3 regions of the Kitasatospora sp. NPDC002965 genome follow, and region 1 is predicted to be linked to each of the others. Evidence: riboswitches for the same ligand, from Rfam matches in the RefSeq annotation. Region 1 holds a riboswitch; each other region holds the start of a gene.
The links. Region 1 has a riboswitch for cyclic di-AMP ahead of ABZY91_RS40280 (NlpC/P60 family protein). Riboswitches for the same ligand answer to the same signal wherever they lie in the genome.
Positions count from the first base shown of each region.

Region 1 (8,131 bases):
CGCCTCGCTGCTGCCCTGGGCGCACGCCGGCCTGGCCGTCACCTACCTGCGCGCCCCGCGCTCGCACGCCGAGGCGGTCGCCGCCTTCGACGCCGCGCTGGCCGAGTCGCCCGAGGGCCCCAAGCTGCTCTGTGTCACCGGCGCCTCGAACGTCACCGGCGAGCTGTGGCCGGTCGCCGAGCTGACCCGGACCGCCCACCGCCACGGCGCCCGGGTGGTGCTGGACGCCGCGCAGCTGGCCCCGCACCACCGCGTCTCGGTGCGCGAGCTGGACGTGGACTGGATCGCCTTCTCCGGACACAAGCTGTACGCGCCGTTCGGTGCCGGTGTGCTGGCCGGCCGCTCCGACTGGCTGGACGCGGCCGAGCCGTACCTGGCCGGCGGCGGCGCCACCCGGACGGTGGCCCGCGAGGAGGACGGCTCGGTCGCCGTGCAGTGGCACACCGGCCCGGCCCGGCACGAGGCCGGCTCCCCGAACGTGATCGGCGCGTACGCGATCGCCTCCGCCTGCCGGGCCCTGACCGAGGCCGGCTTCGACGCGCTGGAGGCCCGCGAGCGCGTGCTGGTCGAGCGGCTGAAGGCCGGACTGGCGGAGATCCCGCAGGTCAAGGTGCTCAACCTGTTCGGCCCGGAGTCGGCCCGGGTGGGCGTGCTCTCCTTCGTCGTCCAGGACTGGAACAGCTCGCACTTCTCGGCCGCGCTCTCCGCCGAGTACGGCATCGGCGTGCGCGACGGCCTGTTCTGTGCGCACCCGCTGCTCCGCACCCTGCTCGGCGACGAGGACGTCGCGCCGTCCGAGTGCGGTGCGCCCGAGCCCTCGCTGCCGGGCGAGCGCAGCCTGAACGCGATCCGCGTGAGCTTCGGCGCGGGCACCCCGGACGAGCACATCGACCGGTTCCTGACCGCCGTCCGCGACCTGGTCACGGACGGGGCGGCCTGGAACTACCGCAACGAGGGCGGCCGTTGCGTCGCGGACACCCGTCGGGGAGCCTGACGGAGCGCCGGCCGGGCGCCTGACGGGGTCAGGCGTCGAGGCCGATCGCGAAGGCGGCCTCCAGGTCGTGCTGGGAGTAGGTGCGGAAGGCGATCTGGGTCTCGGTGTGGGCCACGCCCGGGACCTTGTTGAGCCGGCCGGGGATCACCTCGGCGAGGTCGTCGTGTCGCCGCACCCGCACCATCGCGACCAGGTCGTACCCGCCGGTCACCGAGTAGACCTCGCTGACGCCCTCGATGGCGGCGATCGCCTCGGCGATCTCCGGGATGCGGTCGACGCTGGTCTTGATCAGGACGATGGCGGTGATCACGGTGCGAGCTCCTTTGTGAGGTGCCGCCAGCGTATCGGGCGTCAGCCGGACGGTCGCGGGCGGCGGGCGGCCCGGGGGCGGCGCTCGGCCAGGGTGCAGGCGTAGAGGAAGCCGGCCGCGAAGCCGATCACGTGCACCAGGTAGGCGACCCCCGGCCCCGCCGAATGGACCGACCACCACTGCAGGGCGAACCAGAGCCCGAGCACCAGCCAGGCCGGGAACCGCAGCGGGAGGAAGAGCAGCAGCGGGACGAGCGTGGTGACCCGGGCCCGCGGGTGCAGGCGGAGGTAGGTGCCGAGAACGGCCGAGATCGCCCCGGAGGCGCCGATCAGCACCCGGGTCGAGTCCGCCGTGTGCGCCTCGGCGAGCGCGAAGCCGTAGGTGGCCACCGCCCCGGCCGCCAGATAGAAGAGGACGAACCGGGGGCGGCCGAGCCGCCGTTCGACGGTCGGGCCGAAGACGTGGAGGAAGAGCAGGTTGCCCAGCAGGTGCAGCCAGCCGCCGTGCAGGAAGAGCGCGCTGAGCACCGAGAGCGCCGGGTGCTTCCCCGGGGTCGGCGCGGCCGGGCAGCCGGGCACCGGGTCGGGGGCCTCGGCCAGCTGTTCGGCGGTGAGCGGATGCCCGGCCAGCAGTTCGGCCGGCACGGCCCCCCAGCGCTGTTCGTAGCGCTGCTCGGCACAGACCCGGGCCTGGTCGCGCCCGTACAGCGGATTGAGTCCGGCGGCGGGCCCGAACAGGAAGACCACGGTGTTGAGCGCGATCAGCGCGTAGCAGACGGCCGGAGCGGCGGCGGCCGGTCGGCCGTCCCGTGCACCGGCGTGGTCGAGGACCGGGATCGCCATGCCGCCAAGCATCCCTCCGGCGGACCGGGCGGGACCGCGTCGTTACGGCAGGTGGCCCAAGGCGGTGATCGCCGTGACCGGTGGTCACGAAGGTTGCCCCAGGCAATAGGCTTGGGGCGGGCCTTCCCGCCTCCCGCCGCCGACGCCGGGGCTCCGGGGGGAGCGCCTGAGCCCATCCAGGGACCACCCGAGAGGACCCCCGATGACTGTCCCCGCTCTGACCGCCGAGACGCGCTGGCGCTGCACGCTCTGCGGAAACCTGACCCGTTTCGACGTCACCCGCACCGCCCGGGTGACCGAGTTCCTCCACTTCGACCTGGCCGGCGATTCCAAGGTCGAGGAGACCCAGGTCCTCAGCGAGACCGTCGAGTCGGTGCGATGCCGCTGGTGCAACGCGGTGGACCAGGTCGAGCTGGTCGCCCGCCCGGGTGCGGCGGACGCCGGGCCCGAGGCCGTCGGCGAGCAGGGCTGATGCCCCGCCCGTGCGGTGGACGGCACACGGCGTGGCGGTCCACCGCACGGGACAATACAGAGAGAACGCACGGGGTGTGACGCGGGTGCCGGCCGCCGGCCGTCGCCCGCTGGACCAGGATCGGAGCCGAGGACGTGGTGGACGCAGCGAAGGAGCCCGCCGGGCCGCAGGGGCAGCAGCCCGCTGTGGACGCGCAGGCGCCGGACGCGGCCGTGGCCGCTCCCTTCGGTTCCGACGCCGCGGCCGAGGTGGCCGGCGGTGAGGAGCCCGGTGGCGGTGACGAACCGGCGGCAGCCGTCGACGGGCCGGGCGGGCCGGGCGAGCAGGGTGGGCACGACGGGCCCTCCGGTGCCGGTGGGACGGGCGACCGTGACGGGCTGACGCCGTCGACGGCGGAGGAGCCGTCCGACGAACGGCCCACCGAGACGCCCACCGAGACGCCTGCCGGTGCGCCCGCGGGGACGCCCACCGAGACGCCTGCCGGTGCGCCCGCGGGGACGCCCACCGAGACGCCTGCCGGTGCGCCCGCGGAGACGCCTGCCGAGAAGCTGGACCGGCCGCTGCCCGAGGGGGTGCGCCGACGGGTGGTCGGCCTGGCCGCCGACGCGCTCGGCGGGCTGCCGCTCGGCGAGCTGCCCCAGTCGCTGCGCCAGTACGCCAAGTTCACCCCGGCCCGTCGGGCCAAGTACGCGGCCACCGCGCTGGCCGCCGCGCTGGAGTCCGAGCCGGCCTTCCGCGTGCGGATAGCGGAGCGGCTGCGGCTGGGCCAGCCCGATCTGGTCCGGGCGCTGGAGTCGGGCACCGTTCCGGGTGCCGCCGATCCGATGGACGTGGCCGCCGCCGCCTACCTGGTCCGGTCGGCGGGCTGGAGCCGCCTGGTCGCGGAGGCGGGCGAGGAGGCCGAGCGGGCCGGCGCCGAAGGTGCGGCGGCCGAGGCGGCCCGGCTGGTGGAGAAGCTGCAGGCCGAGCTGGCCGAGGTGCGGGCCGCCGCCCGTGCCGACCTCGACCGGCAGCGGAGCGAGTCGGAGGACGTCCGCAAGGAGGCCGAGTCGCTGCGCCGGAAGGTCCGTTCGCTGGAGAGCGACACCCGCCGGGCGCAGGCCGAGACCCGCAAGCTGGCCGTCGAGTTCGAGGCGGTCAAGGCGCAGGCGGCGGCCGAGCGGAGTGCCGGCGAGAGCGAGACGCGGCGGCTGCGGCACCGGGTGTCGGAGCTGGAGACCGCCGTCGAGCAGGGCCGCCGGTCGGCCCGCGAGGGGCGCAGCGTCGAGGACATGCGGCTGCGGCTGCTGCTGGACGCCGTCCTCCAGTCGGCCCAGGGGCTGCAGCGGGAGCTGGCGCTCCCGGTGTCCCAGATCCGTCCGGCGGACCTGGTGGAGGCGGTGGTGCCGGGTTCGGCCTCGCCGCACGACGTGGCGCGGCGCGGTCTGGCGGAGGACGACCCGGCGCTGTTGGACCAGCTGCTGGCGATCCCGCAGGTCCATCTGGTGGTGGACGGCTACAACGTGACCAAGACGGGCTACCCGACGCTGCCGTTGGAGCAGCAGCGGATCCGGCTGCTGGGCGGGCTGGCGATGCTGGCGCAGCGCACCCAGGCGGAGGTCACCTGCGTGTTCGACGGGCAGGACCTGGACGTGCCGGTGATCATGGCGCCGCCGCGCGGCGTGCGGGTGCGGTTCAGCCGAACGGGGGAGACGGCGGACGAGCTGATCCGCCGGTTGGTGCGGGCCGAGCCGCAGGGGCGCCCGGTGGTGGTGGTCTCCACCGACCGGGAGGTCGCGGAGGGCGTACGGAAGGCGGGCGCGCGCCCTGTAGCCTCCGTTCTGCTGCTCAATCGGCTGGCCCGGCCGTAGCCGTGCGCCGGTTCCGAGCGGGCGGGAATGACGCCTGGTCAGCGCCGGGATTGCGGCGATGTGAGGGTCTCGTGAAGTCAGGGAGTGGGGGACGGGTTCACGCCAACGGGGGAGTGGCGCAAAGCGTGGATCTTCACTAGTGTCTGGCGTCAAACCTATTTTCCGGATTCTCACCCGTTCAGGTGAGTCCATTGGAAGAAGGAGCCGGTCTTTTGGCCTCCCACCGCCGTCCCAAGCAGCCGAGCCGCGCGCGAGTCACCGTGCTCACCGCGGCCGCTGCGACCGCGGTCGCTCTCTCCGCCCAGGTCGCCGCTCACGCCGCGCCGAGCCCGTCGCCCAAGAAGGACGACGTCAAGGCGCAGATCGACCAGCTGCAGGAGGAGGCCGAACAGGCCACCGAGCGATTCAACGGCGCCAAGGAGCGGGCCGACCAGCTGCGCAAGCAGGCTGACCAGCTCCAGGACCAGGTGGCCCGCGGTCAGGAGCAGATGACCCAGCTTCAGGCCGGGCTGGCCGAGGTCGCGGGTGCGCAGTACCGCACCGGCGGCATCGACCCGTCGGTCCAGCTGATGCTCTCCTCCGACCCGTCCGGCTACCTGGACAAGGCCAGCAGCGTTCAGCAGGCCAGCTCCAGCCAGGCCGAGGCGCTCAAGGGGCTCCAGGACCAGCAGCGCCGGCTGGACCAGCAGAAGGTCGAGGCGGCCGCCGTCCTGGCCTCGCTGGACACCACCACCAAGGACCTGAACCAGTCCAAGGCGGAGGTGAACAAGAAGCTCAAGGAGGCCCAGGACCTGCTGAACTCGCTCAGCGCCGCCGACCGTGCGGCCCTGAAGGCGGCCCAGCAGCAGGCCGACCGCGCCTCGCGCGGGACCGAGCGCCCGGACCTGGGTGAGCTCCCGAAGGCCTCCGGCATGGCCGGCTCCGCGGTGGCCCTCGCGATGGCCCAGCAGGGCAAGCCGTACGGCTGGGGTTCCACCGGCCCGAACAGCTTCGACTGCTCGGGGCTCATGGTCTGGGCGTACGGCAAGGCCGGGGTCTCGCTGCCGCGTACCTCGCAGGCCCAGGGCAACTACGGCACCCGGGTGCCGTCGCTCGCCGAGGCGCAGCCGGGTGACCTGATCATCTACCGCGACGACCGCAGCCACGTCGCGATGTACATCGGCAACGGCATGGTGGTGCACGCGCCCCGCACCGGTGACGTGATCAAGGTGATGAAGGCCGACGGGATGAAGATCAACACGATCCGCCGCGTCTGACGCGCCGGGGTGTCCGGCCGTTTGACGGTCCGCCACGACACGCCCGCGGGCCCGCCGAAGGCCCTGTGATCCGCGCCACCTCCGAACGGGGGTGGCGCGGGTGTTTCGGCCGCCGGTTCGACCGCGAGGTGAGGAACGATCAGCTCCGTGTACGGCGCTGGTCACACCCGGTCATATTCACAAATGAACTTCGGTATTCTTCTAGCTTTTTTCCGACAAGGATTTGAACGGATCACGGATCTGTTACTAGGGTCGTACCTCGAACCACCGCACAGTCGATCACCCAGCCCGGGTGGCGGCGGTGGTTCCCGCCGAGTTCGTGAAACAGCGGGACGGGCAGTCGCCCGTCCGAGTGAGAGCCCAGCAGTCGGGGGCGCTGTGGAGTGGAGCCGGGGAACCACGTTCCTCCGGGGTGAATCGGCGCCAGGTCGGTCGCGTGAGCGGCCGGTGAGGCGTCGTAGGGCACGCTTCCGCCCGAACCCGTCAGCTCACCCGGTAGGCGGATGAGGAAGAAGGAGTCCGCCTTCGTGGCGTCCCATCGTCGTCCCAAGCCCGCCGGCCGCACCCGGGTCTCGATCATGACCGGCCTCGCCGCCGCGGCCGTCGCCCTTTCCGCGCAGTCCGGCGCCCACGCCGACCCGACGCCGACCAAGGACCAGGTCAAGGAGCAGGTCGACCAGCTCAACGAGCAGGCCGAGATCGCCACCGAGAAGCTCAACGGCGCCCAGGCCAAGCAGCAGGAGCTGCAGAAGCAGGTCGGCGACCTCCAGGACAAGGTGGCCCGTCAGCAGGCTGTGGTGACCGAGGCGCAGGGCGGCCTCGCCGAGATCGCCGGCGAGCAGTACCGCACCGGCGGCATATCGCAGACCGTCCAGCTGGTGCTCTCCTCCAGCCCGGACAACTTCCTCAACCAGGCCGACGCCCTGAACCAGGCCGGTTCGACCCAGTCCGGCGCGCTGAAGGAGCTCCAGGAGCAGCAGCGCAGGCTCGACCAGGACCGCACCGAGACCCAGAACAAGCTCGGCGAGCTGGAGGCCACCACCCAGCAGCTGAAGACCTCCAAGGAGGAGGTCCAGGCCAAGCTGACGAAGGCCCAGGACCTGTTCAACACCCTCAGCGAGCAGGAGCGCCTGGCGATCCGCGCGGCCGAGGAGAAGGCCGCCGCCGAGGCCAAGGCGAAGGCGGACGCCGCCAAGGCCGAGGCCGCCAAGGTCGCCAAGGCGAAGGCCGACGCCGAGCGCGCCTCCCGTGAGAACGACCGCACCAACCTCAGCGCGCCGTCCACCCAGGCTCCGTCCACCCAGGCGCCCGCCGCGCCGGCCTCCTCCGCTCCGGCGGCGCCGAAGCCGGCCGCGCCCGCCGCCAACAGCTCGCGCGCCGCCGCCGCGATCGCCGCGGCCGAGAGCAAGCTCGGTGCCCCGTACGTCTACGGCGCCACCGGCCCGAGCAGCTTCGACTGCTCCGGCCTCACCGGCTGGGCCTACGCCCAGGCGGGCGTGTCGCTGCCGCGTACCTCGCAGGCGCAGGCCGGCGCCGGTACCCGGATCGGCTCGGACATCTCCCAGGCCCAGCCCGGCGACCTGGTCATCTTCTACGGCGACCGGCACCACGTCGGCATCTACGTGGGCGGCGGTCAGGTCATCCACGCCCCCAAGCCGGGTGCGTCGGTGCGTTACGAGGCGGCCTCCAACATGCCGGTCAACTCCATCGTGCGCCTCTGATCCCCGATCACGCGGTCCGTACGGGCCCGGTCTCCCCGCGAGGGGAGGCCGGGCCTGCGGCTTTTCCCCCGCTCGGGCTGATGTCCGATTGAGGGTCAAATATTCGGGTTGGGAGGGGTTTGGACTCGGTTGCCCGGACTCGCTAACGTCTGCCACCGGACTCCCGCTTCCAGCCGTCCTCCCCGGGGCGGCGGCGGGCCGTTGCCGCAGGATCGGAGCCGACGCCGCATGCCCGTGCACCGCCGTTCCCCGCTGTCAGGTGCGCACGCCCTCGCCCGGGCGCTGGTGCTCACCGCGGCGGCCACCACCGCGCTGGGTGTGGCGACCGGAGGCACCGCCCAGGCGGCGCCCGGCTCCCCGGACGGGCCCGCCAACCGCAAGGACGTCAAGGCCCAGGTGGAGCAGCTGTACGAGGAGGCCGAGCAGGCCTCCGAGCGGCACAACGCCGCGCAGGAGGCCCAGCAGAAGCTCCAGCACGAGACCGGCACGCTCCAGCAGCAGACCGCCGTCGCCCAGGACGAGCTCAACCAGCTCCGCGGCGACCTCGCGGCGGTGGCCGGCGCCGAGTACCGGGGCGGCGGCATGGCGCAGACCGTGCAGCTGATGCTCTCCGCCGACCCGGCGGGCTACCTCTCCCGGGCCCGCAGCCTCGACCAGGCCGCCGAGCGGCAGAACGAGACGCTCCG
Region 1 is NZ_JBEXNT010000219.1:691-8,821, forward strand. Features, by position in the region: gene ABZY91_RS40250 (aminotransferase class V-fold PLP-dependent enzyme) at 1-994, shown strand, start outside; gene ABZY91_RS40255 (Lrp/AsnC ligand binding domain-containing protein) at 1,023-1,304, opposite strand; gene ABZY91_RS40260 (rhomboid family intramembrane serine protease) at 1,346-2,146, opposite strand; gene ABZY91_RS40265 (hypothetical protein) at 2,349-2,618, shown strand; gene ABZY91_RS40270 (NYN domain-containing protein) at 3,167-4,468, shown strand; gene ABZY91_RS40275 (NlpC/P60 family protein) at 4,681-5,724, shown strand; cyclic di-AMP (ydaO/yuaA leader) riboswitch at 6,089-6,241, shown strand; gene ABZY91_RS40280 (NlpC/P60 family protein) at 6,252-7,445, shown strand; gene ABZY91_RS40285 (NlpC/P60 family protein) at 7,674-8,131, shown strand, end outside.

Region 2 (11,413 bases), on a different contig from region 1:
GCGCCCTCACCGGCGCCGACCTCGCCCTCGCCACCCCGGACCCGCTCGCCCGCTACGAGGCCGGCATGCTCACCCACCTCGCCGACGACCACCCGGACGCCCTCGCGGTGCTCACCCGCCTCCTCGACCCGGAGCTGCTCGTCGACCACCCCGACGTCCGGCCGCTCGCCCTCGACCGGTACGGCCTGGTGCTCCGCCTCGACCACGCGCACGGCCACCGTGACGTCCGGCTGGTCTTCCCCGAACCGGCCCACGACGCCGACGACTTCGGCCACCGCGTGCACCAGCTGCTGACCGCCGCGCAGCAGGCCGAGCCCGCGCACCGGCGCTGACCCCCGTCCCACCCCCGGCCCGACTCTCCCGCCCGGCCCGGCCGTTGACGGCCGGCCACGCACCGCCGGTCACCCATGCCGCGGAACCGGTCGGCCGGGAGAATCCGCGAGCGTCCACCGGGTCGACCGCGCCCACCCGCGCGTCCCCGGCGGCCGCACACTCCGGCGCACCCGGCCGACCGGCACCACCGCCCCGCGCCGCCGACGGCACCCGAACGATCCGTTCGCCCGGAAACCCCTCCCGAACTCTCACCGAGCCCCTTCCGGAATCCTTCCGGAACCCTTCAGGATTCGGCCTGAATTCGGCGGGAATCCGGCCGGTCGGACCAGACGCCGGAAAGATCCCCCAGGGGGGGCGGAAACGACAGAGGCCGGCCCGGTTCGCGAGAGGAGGTCTCGCGAACCGGGCCGGCCCGACGGGCGTGTCCCGCGCCCGTGGATCCACTGGTGGTGCGGCGATCACCCGGTCAAGCGGTCACCCGACATGACCATTCCGGGAGGTCGTTCACCCCGCACCCAGCGGTGGTTCTGGTGCTCGATCAGATCGAGACGCCGTGCGCCCGCAGGTAGGCGATCGGGTCGATGTCCGAGCCGTACTCCGAGCCGGTGCGGATCTCGAAGTGCAGGTGCGGGCCGGTCACGTTGCCGGTCGCACCGGAGAGGCCGATCTGCTGGCCGGCGGTGACGGTCTGACCGACCTTCACCGCGATCGAGGACAGGTGCGCGTACTGGGCGTACTTGCCGTCGGCGAGCTTGATCTCGACCTCGTTGCCGTAGGCGCCGCCGTTGCCGGCCTTCACCACGGTGCCGGCCGCGATGGCGCGCAGCGGGGTGCCGGTGGCAGCGGAGAAGTCGACACCGGTGTGGTGGCCGGAGGACCACATGGAACCGGCGACACCGTAGGCGGTACCGAGCTTGGTACCGGCCAGCGGGGCGACGTAGCCGGAGGAGGCGACCACGGGAGCCGGCGCCGGGGCGGCGGGCTTCGCGGCCTGGACCGGCGCGGGCTTGGCGGCGGGCGCGACCGGCTTGACGGCCGGGGCGGCGGGCTTCGCGGCCGGGGCGGCGGGCTTGGCGGCCGGCTTCACCGAGTCCTGCGAGACCTGCGGCTTGGCGGCGGGCGCGGCCGGCTTGGCGGCCTCGACGGCCTTGCCGCCGAGGGCGAGCTGCTGGCCCGGGTAGATCAGGTTCGGGTTGGCGCCGACGACCGAGCGGTTGCGCTCGTACAGGGCCTCCCAGCCGCCCTGGACGTTCTTCGCGTCGGCGATCTTCGACAGGGTGTCCCCGCCGGCGACCTTGTAGGTCTCCTCGGCCGCGGCGGCCGGGGCGGTCTCGGCGGCCGGAGCGGCGGCCGGGGCGGCGTCGACGCTGGTGGCGCCGTTCCAGGTGCTGGTCTGGTGGGGCTTGGCGGCCGGAGCCTCGTGGGCCTGGGCGCTCACCGCGGTGACCAGCGGGAGGGCGAAGGCGGCGCCGGTGACGGCGGTGGCGATACCGATGCGGACGGCGCGGGGCAGGGCGATACGACGAGCCTGTGCGGCCATGGCTGATGTCCTCTCCGACGCCTACGAGGTGAGCTGTCGGGTTCGGGCTGGAGTTGCCCGGCCGCATCTAGGCGGCTTCACCCCAAGCCGGACCGCGAATTCCGGTCCGGCGACTTACCTTTGGGTCCCCCGCTCCTGCCGAACAGAGTTCGTTGCGTACCACCGGGCAGCGGCAGGACTAGGCGTTCCACCCGGTGGCCACCCGGGCTGACGCCGGGCGGTCGCTGAACTAAAACTCATCCGTCCGAGTGAAGCAATGTCGATCTCTTGAACTCGCAACAAAACACCGGACCGCCGTCACGCTCCGAATGATCGGCTGCACAGTACGCACACAATCGATTCACGGCGTGCCACTGATCCACGACCCTCCGCCGATTTCCGGACCGGTCCGCACACGATCACTCACGGAAAGCCATCCGCCGACACGCCCCCGGTGACCCTTGTCACGTCGGCCCCCGGGGCGGACGATCATGCCGTGGCCACCTCCGAGGCCGGCATCCTGCGGTTGGGCACCGCGCAGGGTCGCTGGGTACTTCTGGCGACGGTGCTCGGCTCCAGCCTGGCGATGCTCGACGGGACCGTCGTGAACGTCGCGCTGCCCAGGATCGGGACCGATCTCGACGCCCCGCTCGCTGCCCTGCAGTGGACGCTCAACGCCTACCTGCTCACCCTGGCCGGGCTGATCCTGCTCGGCGGCGCGCTCGGGGACCGGTACGGCCGACGCCGGATCTTCCTGCTCGGCGTGGTCTGGTTCGCCGTCGCCTCCGCGGCCTGCGCGGCCGCGCCCACCATCGAGGTGCTGGTCGCCGCCCGCGCGGTGCAGGGCGTCGGCGGGGCCCTGCTCACCCCGGGATCACTGGCGATGCTCCAGGCGGTCTTCCACCCCGAGGACCGCTCCGCCGCGGTCGGCCTCTGGTCCGGCCTCGGCGGGGTGTCGGCGGCGGTCGGACCGTTCCTCGGCGGCTGGCTGGTGGACGGGCCGGGCTGGCGGTGGATCTTCCTCCTGAACGTCCCGCTGGCCGTGCTGGTCGTCGCGGTGACCGCCCGACACGTGCCGGAGAGCCGGGACGAGTCCTCGACCGGCCGGTTCGACGTCCTCGGCGCGGTGCTGGCCGCAGTGGCCCTGGGGACCTTCACCTACGCGCTGACCGCCGCCGGGGAGGGCCTCTCCCCCGGGGTCTGGCTCACCGGGGCGGCCGGGCTGCTGCTGGGCGTGGCCTTCGTGCTGGTCGAGCGCCGCACGCCGGAGCCGATGCTGCCGCTCGGACTCTTCTCGTCACGCCTGTTCACGGCGGTGAACCTGGTCACCCTCGCCGTCTACGCGGCGTTCAGCGGGGTCTTCTTCCTGCTCGTCGTGCAGCTCCAGATCGTCTCCGGCTTCTCCCCCCTGGTCTCCGGGGTGGCCCTGGTGCCGATCACCGTGCTGATGCTGGCGCTCTCCGCGCGGGCCGGCCGGCTGGGCAAGCGGATCGGGCCCCGGCTGCCGCTCACCGTCGGCCCGCTGCTCTGCGCCGCCGGCGTGCTGCTGATGCTGCGGATCGGACCCGACGCCTCGTACTGGACGGACGTGCTGCCGGCCGTCACGGTGATGGGCTGCGGGATGGTGCTGCTGGTCGCGCCGCTGACCGCGACGGTGCTGGCGGCGGTGGAGGTACGGCACGCGGGGATCGCCAGCGGCGTGAACAACGCCGCCGCCCGGGCCGCCGGCCTGCTCGCGGTCGCCGCCCTGCCGTCGTTGGCCGGGCTGAGCGGCGACGCCTACCAGGTGCCGGCCTCGGTGGACGCGGCGTTCCGCACCGCGATGCTGATCTGCGCCGGGCTGCTGGTGGCCGGCGGGCTGACCGCGCTGGTCACCGTGCACGGCAACGTCCTGGCGCCGGAGGATCACCCGGTGGCCGAGCCGGACTGCCGGTACGCCTGCGCCACCGGCGCACCGCCACTGGATCCGGGCCACGCGCCGGAGGCGTCCGAGCACGGCGAAGGCCCCGCCACCGGTACGGTGACGAGGCCCCGGCCGGACGCCTGACGAGACGCCGGACCAGCCTGACGAAACGTCAGAGGATGTCGCCCGGAGCGTACTTGGCGGCCTCGGGGTGGGCGGCCGCGACCGCCTCGATCTGCCGGACGACCTCGGCGACCTGGGCACCGGCGGCGCCGGTGAAGGAGAGCCGGTCACCCAGCAGCGCGTCCAGCGCGGCCCGGTCCAGCGGGATCCGCTCGTCGTTCGCGAGGCGGTCCAGCAGCTCGTTCTCCCGGGCGCCGGCGCGCATCGCGAGCGCGGAGGCGACGGCGTGCTCCTTGATGACCTCGTGGCCGGCCTCCCGGCCGACGCCCGCGCGGACCGCGCCCATCAGCACCTTGGTGGTGGCCAGGAACGGCAGGTAGCGGTCCAGCTCGGCCTCGATCACGGCGGGGAAGGCGCCGAACTCGTCGAGGACGGTCAGGAAGGTCTCCAGCAGACCGTCGAACGCGAAGAAGGCGTCCGGCAGCGCGACCCGGCGGACCACGGAGCAGGAGACGTCGCCCTCGTTCCACTGGTCGCCGGCCAGCTCGGCGGTCATCGACGCGTAGCCGCGCAGGATGACGGCCAGGCCGTTGACGCGCTCGCAGGAGCGGGTGTTCATCTTGTGCGGCATCGCGGAGGAGCCGACCTGGCCCTCCTTGAACCCCTCGGTGACCAGCTCGTGGCCGGCCATCAGGCGGATCGTCTTGGCCAGGCTGGACGGCGCGGCCGACAGCTGGACGAGGGCGGTCAGCACCTCGAAGTCCAGCGAACGCGGGTAGACCTGGCCGACGCTGGTGAGCACGTTGTCGAAGCCGAGGTGCGCGGCGACCCGGCGCTCCAGCTCGGAGAGCTTGTCGGTGTCGCCGTCGAGCAGGTCGAGCATGTCCTGGGCGGTGCCGACCGGGCCCTTGATCCCGCGCAGCGGGTACCGGGCGATCAGCTCCTCCAGGCGGCGGAAGGCGACCAGCAGCTCGTCGGCGACGGTCGCGAAGCGCTTGCCCAGGGTGGTGGCCTGCGCGGCCACGTTGTGCGAGCGGCCGGCCATGACCAGCTCGGCGTGCTGGGCGGAGAGACGGCCCAGCCGGACCAGGACGGCCACGGCGCGGTCGCGCACGTGCTCCAGCGACTGCCGGATCTGCAGCTGCTCGACGTTCTCGGTCAGATCGCGGGAGGTCATCCCCTTGTGGATCTGCTCGTGGCCGGCGAGCTCGCTGAACTCCTCGATGCGGGCCTTCACGTCGTGCCGGGTGATCCGCTCGCGGGCGGCGATCGACGCGAGGTCGACCTGGTCGATCACTCGCTCGTAGTCGGCGACGGCCGTGGCCGGCACCTCGACGCCGAGGTCCTGCTGGGCCTTCAGGACGGCAAGCCAGAGGTGGCGCTCAAGCACCACCTTGTGCTCGGGGGACCAGAGCTGGGCCAGGGTCGCCGAGGCGTACCGGGAGGCCAGGACATTGGGGATCTGGGGCTTCGCGCTCACGCTTCGCAAGCCTAACAGCCGAGGTCAGCCGGAACCGCGCCGGTCCGGCGGCCACGGCGGACGGGCCGAACGGGCCGGAGCGAGCGGCCCGGGCCGGGGGCCGACGGAAACGGGCGCAGCGGTCGCGCCGGGCGCGCCCGGGAGTCGCGGAGGGCCCCAGGGAATCGCGGAGGCCTCAGGGAGCCGTCCGGCCGCTGAGCACCGGGAGCACCTGGACGCAGACCGAGTGCAGCGCCACCCGCTGCTCGTCGGTCATGGTCCCGATGGCCTGGTGGGTCCGGATCATCTCGCCCCGGATCAGCCCCAGGATCTCCCGGCCCTGCTCCGTGATGACGACGATCTTGACCCGCCGGTCCCCGGCCGCCGCCTCGCGGTGGGCCAGGCCCAGCGACTCCAGACGGTCGACGATCCCGGTCACGTTGGAGGCGTCACAGCCGAGGCGGCCGGCCAGCGCGCGCATCGGCACCGGCTCCTGGACGGCGCCGAGCGCCTTGGCCTGCGAGGAGGAGAGACCGTGCCGGGACGCGGCGGCCGCGAAGTCCTGGAAGTACGCGGCGCCGACGGCGGCCAGTGCCTCCATCAGCTCGCCGTTGGTCGGTACGGTCGTCGTCGCTGTCGAACCCATGAGGTCAGGGTACGACCGAGTGCTTCAGTAACTCAAGCTTTGAGCACGGCAAAGATCTGCCGCCCGGAGCGCGGGCCGCCCGGTCAGAGCACCAGCTGGTCGAAGAGCCGCCGCAGCTCGGCCTCCGGGTCGGCGGTCAGCCCGGTGTGCACCGGCCCCGGCTGGACCACCGCGCTGCGCGGCGCGGTCAGCCAGCGGAACCGCTGACCCGGGCTGTCCGCCGCCGCCGGACCGGCCTGCGGCCCGCCCTGGCAGACCACCTCGATCCCGTGCAGCGCCCGCCGCACCCCGGCGACGTCGACCACCGGGTCCAGCGCCAGCAGCCGCGCCTGGTCCAGGTGCGTCCGCGCCGCCAGGTGGGCGCTCTGCCGGCAGTACAGCAGCACGCCGACGTTGACGCACTCGCCGCGCTCCACCCGGGGCACCGCCCGGATCACCGCGTACTCGTAGTCGTGCAGTTCGGCGACGGCCGGCAGCGCCGACCGGATCGGGCCGGTCATGCGGACACCTCCGGCAGCCAGTCCCGCGGACCGGCCAGTCGCTCGGTCAGCTGGGCGCGGTACGCGGCGCGCACCGCCTCGGGCGAGTCGAACCCCGGCTCGTCCACCAGCCAGACGTCGGGGATCCGCGCCACCGCCTCCCCGATCGCCGACTCCGCCAGCGGGGCGAGCACCTTGTCGGCCGCGAGCAGGTCGGGCTCGGCGCGCAGCAGCGCGTGGTCGGAGGCGTCGTACGCCCGGCGGATCCAGGCAGCGGCGCCGGGCCAGTGGTGGTGGAAGATCAGGCTGGCGCCGTGGTCGATCAGCCGCAGCCCGCCGGTGGCGACCAGCAGGTTGGGATTGCGCCAGGAGCGGTCGACGTTGCCGATCAGCGCGTCGAACCAGAGCACCTGACCGGCCAGTCCGGAGTCCACCTCGAAGCAGACCGGGTCGAAGTTGAGCGCACCGCTGACGAAGGCCATGCCCAGGTTGACCCCGCCGCTGGCCCTCATCTGATCCTGGATCTGCGGGTCCGGCTCGCTGCGCGCCAGCACCGGGTCCAGGTCGACGGTGACCAGTTCGGGCACCGGCAGGCCGAGCCGCCGACCGAGTTCCCCGGCCAGCACCTCCGCGACCAGCGCCTTGCGGCCCTGCGCGGCACCGACCCACTTCAGCGCGTAGAGCCGCCGGTCGTCGGCCTCGACCAGGCCCGGCATCGAGCCGCCTTCTCGCAGTGGCGTCACATAACGGACCGCCGTCACCTCGGGGAGCACGGCCGACAGCCTATCCGGCATATGCACGGGGCGGGTGTCGCTCGGCATGCTCGCCCGCCCGGGTCGTCCCGGTGGCAGCCCGTGCTGCTCCGTGCGAGTGTGGCGGACAGTAGCGGGGTAGACGCCTGCCCGGCACCACCTGCACCACCGGCACCTGTACTGCCGTGGCCTGCACCGCTGTGAACTGCGCCGATTCGACCGGCACCGATTCGGCCCGCACCGTGACTGAACGACACCGTGACTGAACGACATGCACTGTGAGGGACGCACGATGGAACGACCCCGGATCCTGATCGTGGGCGGCGGCTTCGCCGGGCTGGAGTGCGCGCGCCGTCTGGAGCGCAAGCTCGCTCCCTCGGAGGCGGAGATCTCACTGGTCACACCATTCAGCTACCAGCTGTACCTGCCCCTGCTGCCGCACGTGGCGGCCGGCGTGCTCACCCCGCAGTCGGTGGCCGTCTCGTTGCGCCGGACGCTGCGCCGGACGCACATCGTCCCCGGCGGCGCGATCGGCGTCGATCCCGGGTCCAAGGTCTGCGTGGTCCGCAAGATCACCGACGAGGTGGTGGCGCTGAAGTACGACTACCTGGTCCTCGCCCCCGGCAGCGTCACCCGCACCTTCGACATCCCCGGCCTGACCGACTACGCGCGCGGGATGAAGACGCTCGCCGAGGCGACGTACGTCCGGGACCACGTGATCGCCCAACTCGACCTCGCCTCCGCCACGCTGGACCAGCGCGAGCGCGAGTCCCGGCTCCAGTTCGTGGTGGTCGGCGGCGGCTACGCCGGCACCGAGACCGCCGCCTGTCTGCAACGGCTCACCACGGCGGCGGCCCTCCGCTACCCGCGGCTGGACGCCCGGCAGATCAAGTGGCACCTGATCGACATCGCCCCGAAGCTGATGCCCGAACTCGGCGACGCGCTCGGCATCGCCGCCCTGGAGGTCCTGCGCGGGCGCGGCATCGAGGTCTCGCTGGGCGTCTCGGTGGCCGAGGTCGGCGCCGAGTCGGTCAAGTTCACCGACGGCCGGGTGCTGCCCTGCCGGACCCTGATCTGGACGGCGGGCGTCGCGGCCAGCCCGCTGATCGGCACCCTCGACGCGGAGACGGTGCGGGGCCGGATCGCGGTGACCGCGGAGATGCGGGTGCCGCAGTTCGAGGGAGTCTTCGCACTCGGCGACGCGGCCGCCGTGCCCGACCTCGCCAAGGGCGACGGTGCGGTCTGCCCGCCGACCGCCCAGCACTCGGCCCGTCAGGGCCGGGCGGTGGCCGGCAACGTGATCGCCGCCCTCCGCCACCAGCCGCTGGAGCCCTATTACCACAAGGACCTGGGCCTGGTCGTGGACCTCGGCGGCAAGGACGCCGTGTCGAAGCCGATCGGCGTGGAACTGCGCGGGGTGCCTGCCCAGGTGGTGGCACGCGGGTACCACCTGATGGCGATGCGCACCAATGCCGCCAAGTTCCGGGTCGGAGCGAACTGGCTGCTCAACGCGACCGCCGGTGACGACTTCGTCCGCACCGGGTTCCTGGCCCGCCAGCCCGCCCGGTTGCGCGACTTCGAGTACACCGACGCCTACCTGACGAAGGATCAGGTGAAGGCGCACGCCCAGGCGCTGCTCGCCAAGGGCTGACCGCCCGGCCGCGTCCGCGCGGTCCGGCCGGCGCCGGTGCCCCTCCCGCGACGGCCGTCGCGGGAGGGGCACCGGCCTTTCACCGCACGCTACTTCGCGGTCAGGTACATCCCGCCGGCGTCCTGCCCCGCCGTGTTGCGGCAGGCCCAGTTGCCGCCCGGCCTGGCGAACAGCAGGGTCAGGCACCGCCCGAGAGCCAACTGCCCGTAGTAGTTGGGGTGCAGGGACTCCTGGAGGGTGCCCTGGGAGGTGTTGAGCCCGCCGTCCAGGAACCTCGCCCACTCACTGGTGGTGGCGGAGGGCGCACTGGTCGAGGTGGCCTGCCGGGTCGCCTTCGAGCAGACCTCGCGCCCCTGCAGCGTGTCGGCCAGGTCCAGGAACTGCACGCCCTTGGCCGCCGCGACCCCGGCCAGCGAGCGGGAGATCTGCGGCACCAGCGAGTCCCGTGCCCAGTCCGCGTCGCCGTTCCAGAGCGGACAGCCGCCGGTGTCCGACCGGCTCCAGCCGCTCTCCGGGTAACGGATCTCGGCGGCCCGCGGGATCGGCGACGGGTAGGACTGGAGCACGATCCGGTAGTCGCCGCTCCCGTACCCGGCAGCCGCCATCACGGTGCGGATCTCGTCCACCGCCTTGCCGACCCCGGCCATCGCCGCCGGCATCCGGGCGTCGACCTCGCCCTGCTGGTCGTCGTGGCAGTAGGAGTACCAGACGAGGTAGTCGGCGACGCAGGTCTCGATCACGTCGGCGAAGCCGAGGTCGTTGCCCCCGATCGACAGCGTGACCAGCTTGACGCTGTACTGCTTCGCCACGGCGGCGAGCTGGTCGGCCTGCGGGGCCTCGCCCTTGAAGGACCGGCCGCCGGCGGCGGCACGGAAGACGTTCTCGGCGACGGCACCCGAACAGGCCAGGTTGATCTGGACCTGGGCCACGGTCGGTGCGCTGCGCACCTCGGCCACGTCCGAGCGGTCGCACCCGCTCGTGTAGGTGGCGCCGTAGATCCTGGCCGGGTCGGCCGCGCCGCCGCTCCAGGCCCGGTCGGTTCCGGACCGACTGCCGCCGGAGGCAACGGAGTTGCCCTTCCATCGGCCGGCCTCGCCGGAGATGTAGCTGTCGCCGAGGGTGACGCTGGCGGTCTGCCCGGCGAGAACCGCGCCGGCGAGGGACGCCGGGGCGGCGACCGCCGGCGCGGTGGTCAGCGCGGTGGCCAGCGGGAGTGCGACGGCTGCGGTGAGCAGCCGCCCGCTCCAGGAGGTGGTCCTGCGGATGATGCTCGAACGGTTCTCGGGCACGGCGGAACTCCTGCGGTCGGTCTCGCCCGCACAGTGGGGTCGGGGAGACACGGAGGTGAGGGTGGGCCGCCGGCCGGTGGCGCGATGAAGATGACATGCTCGCGCTTGTTACCGCTAGGTATCTGCACCGGATTTCTCGCCGGGTTACCGACCGGTTCAGCTCAGTCGCGAAACGGCGCCGCCCGTTCCGAGGACGCCGGCCAGGTCATCGGCCAGACGCCGCGCCTCAGCGGGGTCCAGCTCCGCGACGGTGATCCGCAGCCCGGGCGGGGACTGCAGCCGGTACCGCGCGCCGGGTGCCACGACCCAGCCCCGCTGCACCAGGGAGGCCAGCACGGTGGTCTCGTCCGGCACCGGCACCCAGACGTTGAGCCCGCTCGCCCCGTGCGCCGCGATCCCGCGCGCGGCCAGGTCGCCGATCAGCGCGTCCCGGCGCGCCCGGTACGCGGCGGCGACCCGCCCGGCCGGCGCCGCGTCGGTGCGCCACAGCTCGGCCACCGTGCACTGGAGCAGATGACTGACCCAGCCGGCCCCGAGCCGCTGCCTCCCGAGCACGCGACCGATGGTGTCCTCGTCCCCGACGGCGACCGAGAGCCGCAGGTCCGGCCCGTAGGCCTTGGCCGCCGAGCGGACCACCGCCCAGTGCGTCGGACCGGCCCCGGCCAGCGGGTGGTAGGGCTGGTCGACGATGCCGTGACCGTGGTCGTCCTCGATCAGCAGCACGTCCGGATGGCCGGCCAGCACCGCCCGCAGCTCCTCGGCCCGGCCGGCGGTGAGCACCGCTCCGGTGGGGTTCTGCGCCCGGCTGGTCACGACGACCGCCCGGGCCCCGCCGGCCAGCGCCTCGGCCAGCGCACCGGGCAGCGGACCCGCGTCGTCCAGCCGGACCGGCGCGGCCCGCAGGCCCAGCGCCGGCAGCAGGTCCAGCAGGCTCCCCCAGCCCGGGTCCTCGACGGCCACGGCGTCGCCGGGGCGCAGCCGGGTGGCCAGGATCCGCTCGATGGTGTCGAGCGAGCCGGAGGCGACGGCGATCGGCCCGGCCGGCAGGCCGTCGGCGGCGAAGCCCGCGCCCGCCAGCGCGAGCAGGCCGGCGTCGGCGGCCGACCCCCCGTAGCGCACGGGGGCGCGCCGGGCGGCCTCGGCGGCGGCGGCGAGGGCGGGGGTGAGGTCGGGCAGCAACGCCGGGTCGGGGTTGCCGTTGGAGAGGTCGCGGGCGTTCGGCGGGACGGGCAGCCGGAGCTGGTCGCGGGGGGTGTGGG
Region 2 is NZ_JBEXNT010000082.1:1,874-13,286, forward strand. Features, by position in the region: gene ABZY91_RS27060 (DUF2470 domain-containing protein) at 1-332, shown strand, start outside; gene ABZY91_RS27065 (LysM peptidoglycan-binding domain-containing M23 family metallopeptidase) at 872-1,873, opposite strand; cyclic di-AMP (ydaO/yuaA leader) riboswitch at 1,877-2,038, opposite strand; gene ABZY91_RS27070 (MFS transporter) at 2,349-3,899, shown strand; gene purB (adenylosuccinate lyase) at 3,928-5,358, opposite strand; gene ABZY91_RS27080 (MarR family transcriptional regulator) at 5,534-5,983, opposite strand; gene ABZY91_RS27085 (DUF3037 domain-containing protein) at 6,067-6,483, opposite strand; gene ABZY91_RS27090 (HipA family kinase) at 6,480-7,235, opposite strand; gene ABZY91_RS27095 (NAD(P)/FAD-dependent oxidoreductase) at 7,507-8,865, shown strand; gene ABZY91_RS27100 (GDSL-type esterase/lipase family protein) at 8,955-10,154, opposite strand; gene ABZY91_RS27105 (aminotransferase class I/II-fold pyridoxal phosphate-dependent enzyme) at 10,311-11,413, opposite strand, start outside.
Region 2: linked by a shared signal. The riboswitch ahead of ABZY91_RS27065 (LysM peptidoglycan-binding domain-containing M23 family metallopeptidase) and the one ahead of ABZY91_RS40280 (NlpC/P60 family protein) in region 1 are both predicted to bind cyclic di-AMP.

Region 3 (11,413 bases), on a different contig from region 1:
GACGGCCAGGTCGGCGATGGTGACGTCCTCGGTCTCGCCGGAGCGGTGCGACATCATGCAGCGGTAGCCGTTGCGCTGGGCCAGCTCGACGGCGTCCAGGGTCTCGGTCAGCGAGCCGATCTGGTTCACCTTCACCAGCAGCGCGTTGGCGGTGCCGGTCTCGATGCCACGGGCCAGGCGGGCCGGGTTGGTGACGAACAGGTCGTCGCCGACGATCTGGACCTTGTCGCCCAGCTTGTCGGTCATGGCCTTCCAGCCGTCCCAGTCCGACTCGTCCAGCGGGTCCTCGATGGAGACCAGCGGGTAGGCGGCGACCAGGCCGGCGTAGTACTCGATGAGCTCGGCGGAGGTGAGCGCCTTGCCCTCGAACTGGTAGGCGCCGTCCTCGTAGAACTCGGAGGAGGCGACGTCCAGCGCCAGCGCGACGTCCTTGCCCGGCACGTAGCCGGCCTTCTGGATCGCCTCGACGATGAGGTCCAGGGCCTCGCGGTTGGAGTCCAGGTTCGGGGCGAAGCCGCCCTCGTCGCCCAGGCCGGTGGAGAGGCCGCGCTCCTTCAGCACACCCTTGAGGGTGTGGTAGACCTCGACGCCCCAGCGGACGGCCTCGGAGAAGGACTCCGCGCCGATCGGAGCGATCATGAACTCCTGGATGTCGACGTTGGAGTCCGCGTGCGAGCCGCCGTTGAGGATGTTCATCATCGGGACCGGCAGGACGTGCGCGTTCGGGCCGCCCAGGTAGCGGAACAGCGGCAGGTCGCTGGCCTCGGAGGCGGCGTGCGCGACGGCCAGCGAGACGCCCAGGATGGCGTTGGCGCCGAGCGAGGACTTGTCCGGGGTGGCGTCCAGGTCGAGCATGGCCTGGTCGATCAGGCGCTGCTCGGTGGCGTCGTAGCCGACGAGCTCCGGGCCGATCTGCTCGATGACGGCCAGGACGGCCTTCTCCACGCCCTTGCCGAAGTAGCGGTTCTTGTCACCGTCGCGGAGCTCCAGCGCCTCGAAGGCGCCGGTGGAGGCACCCGACGGGACAGCGGCGCGGCCGGTGCTGCCGTCGTCGAGGCCCACCTCGACCTCGACCGTGGGGTTGCCACGCGAGTCGAGAATCTCACGGGCTACGACGACATCGATGGACGGCACGAGGCATCTCCTAGCGGAAACAGGTTCGGCTGACGGTGGGTGCTGTCGGCCGGACGATTGCGGAGTCGTTACGACCAGAGCCTAACCGCACGGGCTCTCCGGGCCACGTCGGCCCGGGTCCCGTCTCAGCGTGTGGCACGGCTACCCGCCGGTAGTTCACCTGGTTGCCCCACGGAAGGGGGCCGGATCGGGACGAAGGGGCCGGACCCGGTCGAACCCGGCCCCCCTCGCGATCCACCGGCGAAACGGCATCAGCCGAGGGTGAGCACCTGGCCGGGGACGATCAGGTCGGGGTCGCCGCCGACGGTGCCGCGGTTGCCGTCGTAGAGCGCCTGCCAGCCGCCGGAGACACCCTGGCCGGCGGCGATGCCGGCGAGCGTGTCGCCCGCCCGGACGGTGTAGCCGTGGCCCGCGCCCTGCTGGGCGGCCGGGGCGCTCTGGGCGGCGGCCGGACGGGCGTCCTGGACCGCGGCCTGACCGGCGTACTGCTGGTAGACGCTCTGGTGGCTGGTCCAGTACCAGCCGCCGTTGTTCTCGTACCAGAACACCTTCGCGTCGGCGTCCCAGCCGGACGTGCCGGAGAAGGACGGGGCCTGCCCGTACTGCTGCACCTGCGGCCGGTCCTGCTGGGCCTGCGGCTTCGGCGCGGCGTGCTTCGGGGCCTGCTTGGCCGCCTGGGCCGGCTTCTCCTGCTGGGCCGACTTCGGCGCGGCGTGCTTCGGCGCGCTGGTCTGCGGGGCGGTGGTCTGCGGCGCGCTCGGCTGGGTGGCGGCCTGCGGGACGGCCGGCTTGGCGTCCGCCGAGGTGTCGACCGCCGCCGGGGCGCCGCCCTTGCTCAGGCCCGCCTTCTTGGAGCAGACCGGCCAGGCGCCCGGCCCCTGCGAGGCGAGGACCTTCTCGGCCACCGAGATCTGCTGCGCCTTGGAGGCCTGGTTGGCCTGCGGCGCGTACGAGGTGCCGCCGAACGCCTTCCAGGTGCTGGGCGTGAACTGCAGGCCGCCGTAGAAGCCGTTGCCGGTGTTGATGCTCCAGTTGCCGCCGGCCTCGCACTGGGCGACCGCGTCCCAGGTGGAGACCGGGGCGGCGGAGGCACCGGTGGCGCTGAGGATCGGCAGGGCCAGCCCGACACCGGCGACGCCGGCGACGGCGATGGCCTTCTCGGTCTGGGTACGACGACGATGACGGCCGGTTCCGACGAACAGCATGAAGAGGTCCCTCTCCGCACGCCTGCGAGGTGAGCTGTCGGGTTCGGACCGGGAGGTGGCCCGGCCGCGCGAGGCGGCTTCACCCCAAGCCGTGGGGGACGGCAACAAACCTGGTTCCCCCGCCCCTGCCCAGGGTCTGGTCGGTTTCCCGGGGCACGACGGGCAGGACTCGGCGTTCCGTGCTCGGGGCTCGCAGCTGCGAACTCCACGGAGAGTAGACAGATCCGTAGAGCAATCACAAGCTCATATCGTCGGTATCACACGGAAATCACGTCAGGTGATGGATCGCCCACCAACGGGGGCGCTATGTCCGGGTTGGTGGCGGTTCAATCTCGCCGTCCTGCCTGGTCGGAGACCTTCCGTCAGCGTGTCGCGGGTCGCCTCACCGATCGGACGGAGCACCGGACGACTGCCCCGAAGAGGCCCTTTCGGGCATCTTCTCGGGGGTGAATTCCACGGGAAGTTCACGAAGTCCACGCATGATCAGACCACCGCGCCACCGCAGGTTCTCCGGGCTCTCGGCGAGCCGCAGGTCGGGCAGCCGGGAGAGCAGCGTGGCCAGCGCGGACCGCCCCTCCAACCGGGCCAGCGGGGCGCCGATGCAGTAGTGGATGCCGTGCCCGAAGCCCAGGTGCGGGTTGTCCGCGCGGGCCAGGTCGAGGGTGTTCTCGTCGGCGAACCGCGCCGGGTCCCGGTCCGCCGCCGCGAGCACGACCAGCACCGGGTCCCCGGCCGGGATCAGCACCCCGCCGATGGTCAGCGGGCTGGTCGCGAACCGCCACGTCGCCAGCTCCACCGGCCCGTCGTAGCGCAGGAGTTCCTCGATCCCGGTCTCCAGCAGGCCGCTCTCGCCACGGGCGATCGACTCCTGGAGCAGGGCGCGCTGGCCGGGATTGCGCAGCAGCGCGTACGTGCCGTTGCCGATCAGGTTCACGGTCGTCTCGAACCCGGCGAAGAGCAGGATGAAGGCCATCGCCGCCGCCTCGTTCTCGGTGAGGTGCTCGCCGTGGTCGCCGGCCCGGATCAGCCCGGAGATCAGGTCGTCCCCGAGGTCCGCCCGCTTGCGGTGGATCAGCTCCGCCAGGTACTCGCGCATCCGCTTCACCGCGCGCCCCACACCGCCGCGCCGGCCACCGCCGTGCCGGATCATCATCCCGGCCCAGTCCCGGAAGTCGTCCTGGTCCTCGGCGGGCACCCCGAGCATGTCGCAGATCGCGTAGATGGGGAGCGGGAAGGCGAACTCGTGGATCAGGTCGGCGCTCCCGCGCTCCGCGAACCCGTCGATCAGCCGGTCGGTCAGCTGCTGCACCCGGGGCTCGAAGGCCGCCACCCGGCGCGGCGTGAACGCCTTCGACACCAGACGGCGGAGCCGGGTGTGGTCCGGCGGATCGATGTTCAGCAGGTGCGTCATCAGGTCGGCCTGGCGCTCGCCCGGGATGCCGACCCGGCCGGTGCGGTGCGCCTGCTCGCTGTGGTTCGCCGGGTTCTTGGAGAGCCGGCCGTCCGCCAGCGCCTGCCGGGCGTCCGCGTACCGCGTCACCAGCCACGCCTCCACGCCGCTCGGCAGGGTGGTGCGGTGCACCGGCTCGTGCTCGCGCAGCCACGCGTACGCCGGGTACGGGTCGGCGGCGAAGTCCCAGGTGAAGAGCGGAGGGCGGGCGGAGGCGGGCTGGACTGGCATGGAACGACGGTATCCCGGGTGCAAGTCGGACACGACAGGCGTGAGTCTGGTCACCTGAGGGGTATTCCCTGTTGCGGAGGGTCAGGACGTGCCTACGATCCTCCGCAAGATGTCCGTGGGCGCCGGTGCGGGGCCGCCCACAGGGAGGAGCAACACCATGCGGGACACCGGTTCGGTCGTCGTGATCGCGGTACTCCACGGCGGGTCGGGGGCCGACCTCGCCCGCAGGTTCACCGCCGCCGGAGCAGCCGGGATCCTCATCGCCGACCAGCAGGTCGGCATCGCCGAGGACCTCGCCACCGAGCTCGACCGGCCGGGCTGCCCGGTCGTCGGCGTCTGCGGCGACATCCGCCGCCCCAGCGACGTCGCCGCCCTCGTCGACACCGCCGAGAAGCACCTCGGCCCGATCGACCTGTTCTGCGTGGCCGGACCGGACGGCGAGCGGATCGTGTCGCTCGCCGACCTGCCCGACCACCTCGACCTGGAGCGGCTCGCCGAACTGGTCGCGCTGGTCGGCGAGGCGATCGGCGAGGTCGTCCCGGCGCAGCGGCGGCCGGCGAGGGACGTCGCGCGGGTCTGAACCCGCGGTGGCGGGCCGGGCGCCCCGGTCCGCCGCGCGCGGGTGGCCCGGGTGGCTCCGACTACTCGGGCTGCTCGGGCTGCTCCGACTGCTCGGGCTTGAGGCCCTCGGCCGCGCGGACCGCGTCCCGGTAGCCGCGTGCCGCCGCCCGCAGCGCGGCGTCCACGTCCACCCCCGCGTCGTGCGCGCGCTGCGCCACCGCGAGCAGCAGCCCGCCCGCCGACTCCGGCGTGAGCTCCGCGGGCAGCTCGTACGGCTCGTCCGACACGCCCGCGAACCCGGACCGGCGCACCCGCGACACCAGCTTCGCCGCGTACGCCAGCGCCGGCAGCCCGGCCGGCACGCCGTCCAGCACCGACTCGCGCTCCGACTTCTCGGCGGCCTTCAGCGTCTCCCAGTTCGCCTCCACCTCGGCGGCGCCCGTCGCCTCGGCGTCCCCGAACACGTGCGGGTGCCGGTACATCAGCTTCTCGACGATGTCGCCCGCCACGTCGTCCACCGAGAAGGGGTCGGTGGGGTGCTCCTCGGCGATGCGGGAGTGGAAGAACACCTGGAGCAGGACGTCTCCGAGCTCCTCGCGGAGCGTGTCGCGGTCCCCCTCCTCGATCGCCTCGACCAGCTCGTAGGCCTCCTCGACCAGGTACTTCACCAGGCTGGCGTGGGTCTGCTCGGCGTCCCACGGGCAGCCGCCCGGCGAGCGGAGGCGGTCCATCACGGAGGCCAGGTCCAGCAGGCGGGCGCCCGGCAGGTCGTACGAGCCCGGCAGCACCTCGATCTCCGGCACCTCGCCCGCGTGCTCCACCGCGAGGCGCGCCAGCGCGTCGGTCAGCCCTGGGTCCCCGTCCGGACCACCCAGCCAGACCGTCGGGCCCTCCCCGGCCGGCTGCCCGGTCAGGAGCCTGGCCAGCGACGGCGCGGAGCCGGCCGGCACGACCTCCACCTCGACGCCGGCCTGTCGTACGGGGGCGAGCTGCGGATGCCCGGCGTCCCCCGCCAGCACCCGCCCCGCCGACCGCAGGGCCTCCCACGCGGACCAGGACAGCAGCCCGGGGGCCACCCGGTGGGTGGTGGTGAGGAGGATCAGCTTCGCGCCCGGAGGATTCGTCGTCACATCCCCGAACCTACCCGGCGCCGTCGTCTCCCCGCTCGCGGGTTTCGGCGCCCGGCCGCCCGGGAGTGCCTGCCGCCGTCCGCCGCTCCGCACCCGCCCGCGCCGTCCGGAGCGGTCAGCGCGCGAGCCAGGGGTGGGCGGCGGGGGCGAGGCCGACGCGGTCCGGGTCCCAGGTGCCGTACCGGGGGTTGACGCGCAGGTGGAGGGCGACCGCGGCGGCGGCCAGGGCCCGGCGGACCGCCCTGTCTCCCGTCGGGGTGCCGGCGTCCTGGCCGGCGGCCGCGGCGAGGCGGTGAATCCCCAGCCGGCGGCGGAGGTGGTCGTCGATCGCCCCGCCCGGCACGCCCAGCCCGGCGAGCGCCCCGGCCAGCGGTTCCGCGCCGCCGTAACGCACCTCCTCCGCCGCGCGGGCCGCCGCCACCTCGGCCGCACCGACCGCCGGCCCCCGGTCGGCCACCGCCCGGGCCACCACCGCGTCGAGCACCAGATCGGTGACGGCCCGCCTGACCAGTCCGTCCGGCTCCTGCCGGGCATCGGCCGACGCGCCGCCGGACACGTGCCGCAGTGCGGCCACCCGCGCCTCCACCGCCCCGACCGGGATCCGCCGGCCGTCCAGCACCGCCGCGGTGCCCGCCGTCAGCCCGGCGTTGCCGCACGCGGACAGGCCCGCAACGGCCAGCAGGGCACCGGCGGCGGCGGTCCGACGACGGTGCATGGCGATCTCCGGGAGGCTTCCGTGGCTACGGGGGGAAGGCGCGCAGCGGGGTCGGGGCTGGGCGGCGAAGGGGCGGCCGGGCGTTCCTCCCGAGCCTAGGCCGGGGCGTGCGGCCAGGCGCGGACCGTGGCCCGAACGGGTCACACGGGGCGGCGCGGGCTTCGGGCCTCGGGCTTGGGGCCTCGGGCCTCGGGCGTAAACCCTGACGATCGTCCAGGTCGCCGTCTGCCTTTCGGGTCAGGTCGTGGCCCACCTGCTGCTCCTACCGTCCCGATCATGTCGAAAACGGTCAGGAACAACGCTGCCGGGAGGCGGGCGGCCGAGCGCCGGGCAACCGGGAGCGGTCGGGCATCGGGCGGTCGGGCATCGGGCGGGCGGACGAGGAACGGACGGAGGGCGGGAGCACGGACAGCAGGACGGACGACGGGTCTGCGGGTGACCCTCGCCGTGGCGCTTCCGGCGGCAGGGGCCTGTCTGGTCGGCCTGCTGGCCCCCGCGCACGGGGGTGGGGAAGGACCGGTCCGGGTGGTCGCCGGCACGTCCGCCACCGGCTACCGGCGGGTGGTGGAGGCCGTCGCCGACGCGCCGCGCCCGGCGGCCGAGCTGGTGGAGCTGGCGACCGAGGCCGGACTGCTGGTGCTGGGCCTGTTGCTGGCGCTCGGCTGGTGGACGGCGCGGGGGCGACGGGACGCCCGCACGGTCGCGGGGGTGGTGCTCACCGGCCTCGGGACGGTGCTCGCGTACGGGGCGAGCGAGGTGCTGAAGACCGTGATCGACGAGGAGCGGCCCTGCCGCGCGCTGGTCGGGCTCCCGGCCACCGTGCTCGCGGACTGCCCTCCGCCCGGCGACTGGTCGTTCCCCAGCAACCACGCGACCCTGGCCGTCTCGCTGGCCACCGGCCTCGTGCTGCTGAGCCCGCGCCGGACCTGGTTGGTCGTCCCGGTCGGCCTCGGGACGGCGGCGCTGCGGGTGGCGGCCGGCGTGCACTACCCGCACGACGTGGTCGCGGGGGCCGCCCTCGGCGGAACGGTCACGGCCGCGCTGGTCGTCGCGCTGCTGCCCTCGGCGACGGCGCTGGTCGAGTCGCAGAACGGCGTCCGGCCGCTCGGGCCGCTGCTGCTGGCCCGGGCCACGACGCCGGCCGCCGCCCCGGGTCCGGACACGGACCCGGCGGCGGGGTCAGGCTCCGGAGGCCGCGGTCAGGCCGGCCTCGTGGGCGAGGACGGCCGCGGCCGCCCGGTTGGCCACCCCCAGCCGCGCCAGGACGGAGCTCACGTGGGCCTTCACCGTCCCCTCCACCACACCGATCCGGCGGGCGATCTGGCCGTTCGACAACCCGGCCGCGACCAGCGCCAGGACGTCCCGCTCCCGGGCCGTGAGTCCGGCCACCTGTTCACGGGCGGCGGCACGCCGGTCGGCAGGGCCGCCGGACCCGGCGGCGGCGAGGTGGGCCACGACCCGGGCGGTCACCCGGGGTGAGAGGTAGGCCGCGCCGTCCGCCACCGCCCGGACGCCGGCGATCAGCTCCTCCGGTTCGCCCGACTTGATCAGGAACCCGTTGGCGCCGCCGCCGAGGGCCCGCAGGATGTAGTCGTCCTCGCCGAAGGTCGTCAGCATGACGATCCCGGTCGCGGACCCGGTCCGGGTGGTCACGGCCGTCCGGCGGATCTCGGCGGCGGCGGTGATGCCGTCGGTACCGGGCATCCGGATGTCCAGCACGGCGACGTCCGGCCGGTGCCGCCGCACCAGCTCGACCACCTCCCGGCCGTCCCCGGTCTCGGCGACGATCTCGATCCCCGGGTCGGTCGTGAGCACCGCCCGCACACCGGCCCGCACCATCGGCTCGTCGTCCGCGATCACCACCCGGATCGGCAGACCGGTCGTGGCAGGCTCCGGGCCGCTCATCCGGCGCTCACGAGACGAGGGCGTCCAGGGAGATCAGCACGTCCCCCCGGAAGCAGAGCCGGTACGCGTCCCCGGAGCGGTCGTTGTTGAACGGCTCGGCCGTGATCGCGTAGTACTCGCACGTCACTCCTTCTCCCCGGGGCGGAGGATCGCCCACGGACGGATGGTACGGAACCTGACGGTCCGGCAGAAACCGCTGCACGGTCGCGCGGTCCTGGCCGACCCGGAGCGACGCGTAGTCCGCCGGGTCCAGCACGGCGCGGCCGGTGGAGTAGATCGTCCACGCGCGCAGGCCCGCGGTCAGCACCAGCGCGGTCACCAGCGGCGCCAGGACGACCGCCGCCATCATCCGGCCCACCCGCCGGCGGGCGTGCCGCAGTTCGCGGGCCGGCGACACGACGACCGGCGCGGGTGGCGGAGCGGCCGGGGCACCGGACCGCGGCAGGGAGGCGGACACCTCGAAGCCCCCGCCCCCGCCCCCGCCCGCGGCGCACGGCCCGTGGTCGAAGGTGCCGCCCGCCAGCCGGACCCGCTCGGCCAGGCCGATCAGACCCCGGCCACCGCTCCCGGACACGGCCCCCGGTGCCGACGACGGACGTGTTGACGGCGGCAGGGTCGAGGACCGGAGGGGCGACGGCGCGAGGGCCGACGGTGACGGGCCGTTGGCCACCAGGACGCGGGCGCCGTCCGCCGAGTACGCGACCCGCACCTCCACCGGCGCCCCCGGCGCGTGCTTGGCAGCGTTGGTCAGCGCCTCCTGGACCACCCGGTACGCGGCGTGCTCGGCCGCCCGCGACAGGCCGTCCGGCTCGCCGGTCACGGTCAGCCGGACCTCCAGACCGGCCGCCGCCGCCTCGGCCACCAGCTGCGGGACACCCGCGTCGGCGGGACCTCGGGCGTCGTGCTCGTCGGCCTCGTCCCGCAGGATCCCGATCACCTCGCCGAGGCGCTCGACCGCTGCCGCCGCACCCGCCCTGATCTCCTGGGCCGTCTCGCGGTGCGGCCCGGCCAGGTCCGGCGCCAGCTTCAGGGCGCCGGCCCGCAGGGCGATCAGGCTCAGGTCGTGACCGAGGGCGTCGTGCATGTCCTGGGCGATCCGGGCCCGTTCGCGCATCCGGGCCTGCTCGGCCACCAGCCGCTGCTCACGTTCCAGGCGCTCCGCCCGCTCCCAGCCGGCCCGCACCAGCTCCTGCGACTGCCGCCAGAACCGGCCCACCATCCAGGGCGCCATCCCGGCGCAGACCAGCAGCGACACGAACGACGTCCCCGCCACCATCCACGCCGGTACCGCCACCGCGGCCAGCACCCCGGCGGCGACCAGGACGGCCAGCACCACCACCGCCGGGCGCGCCCGGTCCATCCGCCGGCCGGCCAGGAAGGCCGCCCCGATCGCCGGCACCAGCCACCAGAGGGCCACCGGGCTCAGCCCGATCCCGGCCGCCGCCACCGCCAGCAACCCCCGGTCCGCCCATCGCGCGCTCGTCCACATCCGCACGACCCTACGGAACACGCGGGGGGCTGCGGATCTGTCGAAAGTCATGCCCGCACGCAGGAAGTCGGACCGGCGGACGCCCCGGAGGCGATCAGGGACGGTGCGACGGAGGCCAGGGCGTGGCGCGGGGATCGGCGGTGGTGACGTGGTGGGGCTGCAGCGAGTCGAGGGTCCGGCGGAGCCGGCGCACGGCCGGGTGGTGCGGGCCTTCGCGGCGCTCACGGTCGAAGAGCAGCTGGAGCAGCCACGACCAGGCCGCCTCGGCCTCACCGAGCGCCGCGAGCAGTCCGCCGATCCGCTCGCGCAGGTCCAGCACCCGCTCCTGGTCGGTGTCCGGCCAGTCGGCGAGCAGCGCCCGGTACTCGGCGAGTGCCTCGGCCCCCCGGCCGAGCTGTTCGAGGCACTCGGCGGCCCGGTACCGGTACTCCACGGCCGCCCGACCGTGCGGACCGCCCTCGGCGGTGGCGGCGAGCTGCCGGTACTCCGGGAGCGCCTCGCGGTGGCGCCGCTCCTGCAGGAGGGTGCGGGCGTAGATGGCCCGGACGGTGCCGGCCAGCCCGGAGCCGTCGCCGAGCTCGGCCCGGACCCGGGGCAGCAGCCGGGCGGCGAGGTCGATCACCTCGGCACGCCGTCCGGCGTCGACCAGGTCCGAGAGCCGGGCGCAGGCTGCCGCGAGGTCGCCCTCCACCGGGGAGACCGGACCGGGCGGGGCGAACGGACCGGGCGGGGCGAACGGGCCGGCCGGCGGCGGGCCCTGCGAGGTGGGCGGCATCGGCACGGCGGCCATCAGGAACGGCGGCGGCTCGGCACGCGGCGGAGCGGGTTCCACCGCCCGGGGCTGCGGCTGGAGCGGGTGCCGGTAGGGCCGGGACGGGTCGGGCAGCGGTCCGTACCGGGGCTGCGGCACCGGTACGGCGGCGGGAAGCAGCGGGAGCAGCCGCCCGTAGACCTCCTGCGCGTCGGCCGGACGCTCCTCGGGCCGCTTGGCGAGCAGGTCGAGGACCAGCCGCTCCAACGGCGCCGGCACCTCGGGGCGCAGCTCACGCAACGGCACCGGCGGGTCGTCGACGTGACGGCGCAGCAGGCCCAGCGCGGTGGGTGCGCGGAACGGCCCCTCGCCGGCGAGCATCTCGTGCAGCAGGCAGCCGAGCGCGTACAGGTCGCTGCGCGGGTCGACGGTCGCGGCCAGGGCCTGCTCGGGGGCCATGTACGACGGGCTGCCGATCGGGACGCCGGTGAGGGTGAGGCGGGTGGCCTCGGGGTCGAGTGCGGTGGCGATGCCGAGGTCGAGCAGGACGGTCCGGCCGTCCTCACGGACCATCACGTTGCTGGGTTTCAGGTCACGGTGGACGACCGGCACCGCGTGGACGGCGGCCAGTGCGGTGCAGAGCTGCGCGGCCACGGCGACCGCACGCTCGACCGGGAACGGCGCGTCCTCGGCGATCAGGTCGGCCAGGCTGACGCCGGTGACCCGCTGCATGACGAGGTACAGCTCGCCGCCGTCCTCGCCGGCGTCGAAGACGGTGACGAGGCCCGGGTGGTCGAGGGCCGCGGTGGTGCGGCACTCGCGGAGGAAGCGGCGGCGGAGGT
Region 3 is NZ_JBEXNT010000115.1:13,162-24,574, reverse strand. Features, by position in the region: gene eno (phosphopyruvate hydratase) at 1-1,134, opposite strand, end outside; gene ABZY91_RS32350 (transglycosylase family protein) at 1,386-2,339, opposite strand; cyclic di-AMP (ydaO/yuaA leader) riboswitch at 2,345-2,491, opposite strand; gene ABZY91_RS32345 (cytochrome P450) at 2,722-4,020, opposite strand; gene ABZY91_RS32340 (SDR family NAD(P)-dependent oxidoreductase) at 4,178-4,600, shown strand; gene ABZY91_RS32335 (MazG family protein) at 4,662-5,711, opposite strand; gene ABZY91_RS32330 (hypothetical protein) at 5,827-6,426, opposite strand; partial or broken gene ABZY91_RS32325 (phosphatase PAP2 family protein) at 6,703-7,413, shown strand; gene ABZY91_RS32320 (response regulator transcription factor) at 7,606-8,331, opposite strand; gene ABZY91_RS32315 (histidine kinase) at 8,339-9,820, opposite strand; gene ABZY91_RS32310 (protein kinase) at 9,915-11,413, opposite strand, start outside.
Region 3: linked by a shared signal. The riboswitch ahead of ABZY91_RS32350 (transglycosylase family protein) and the one ahead of ABZY91_RS40280 (NlpC/P60 family protein) in region 1 are both predicted to bind cyclic di-AMP.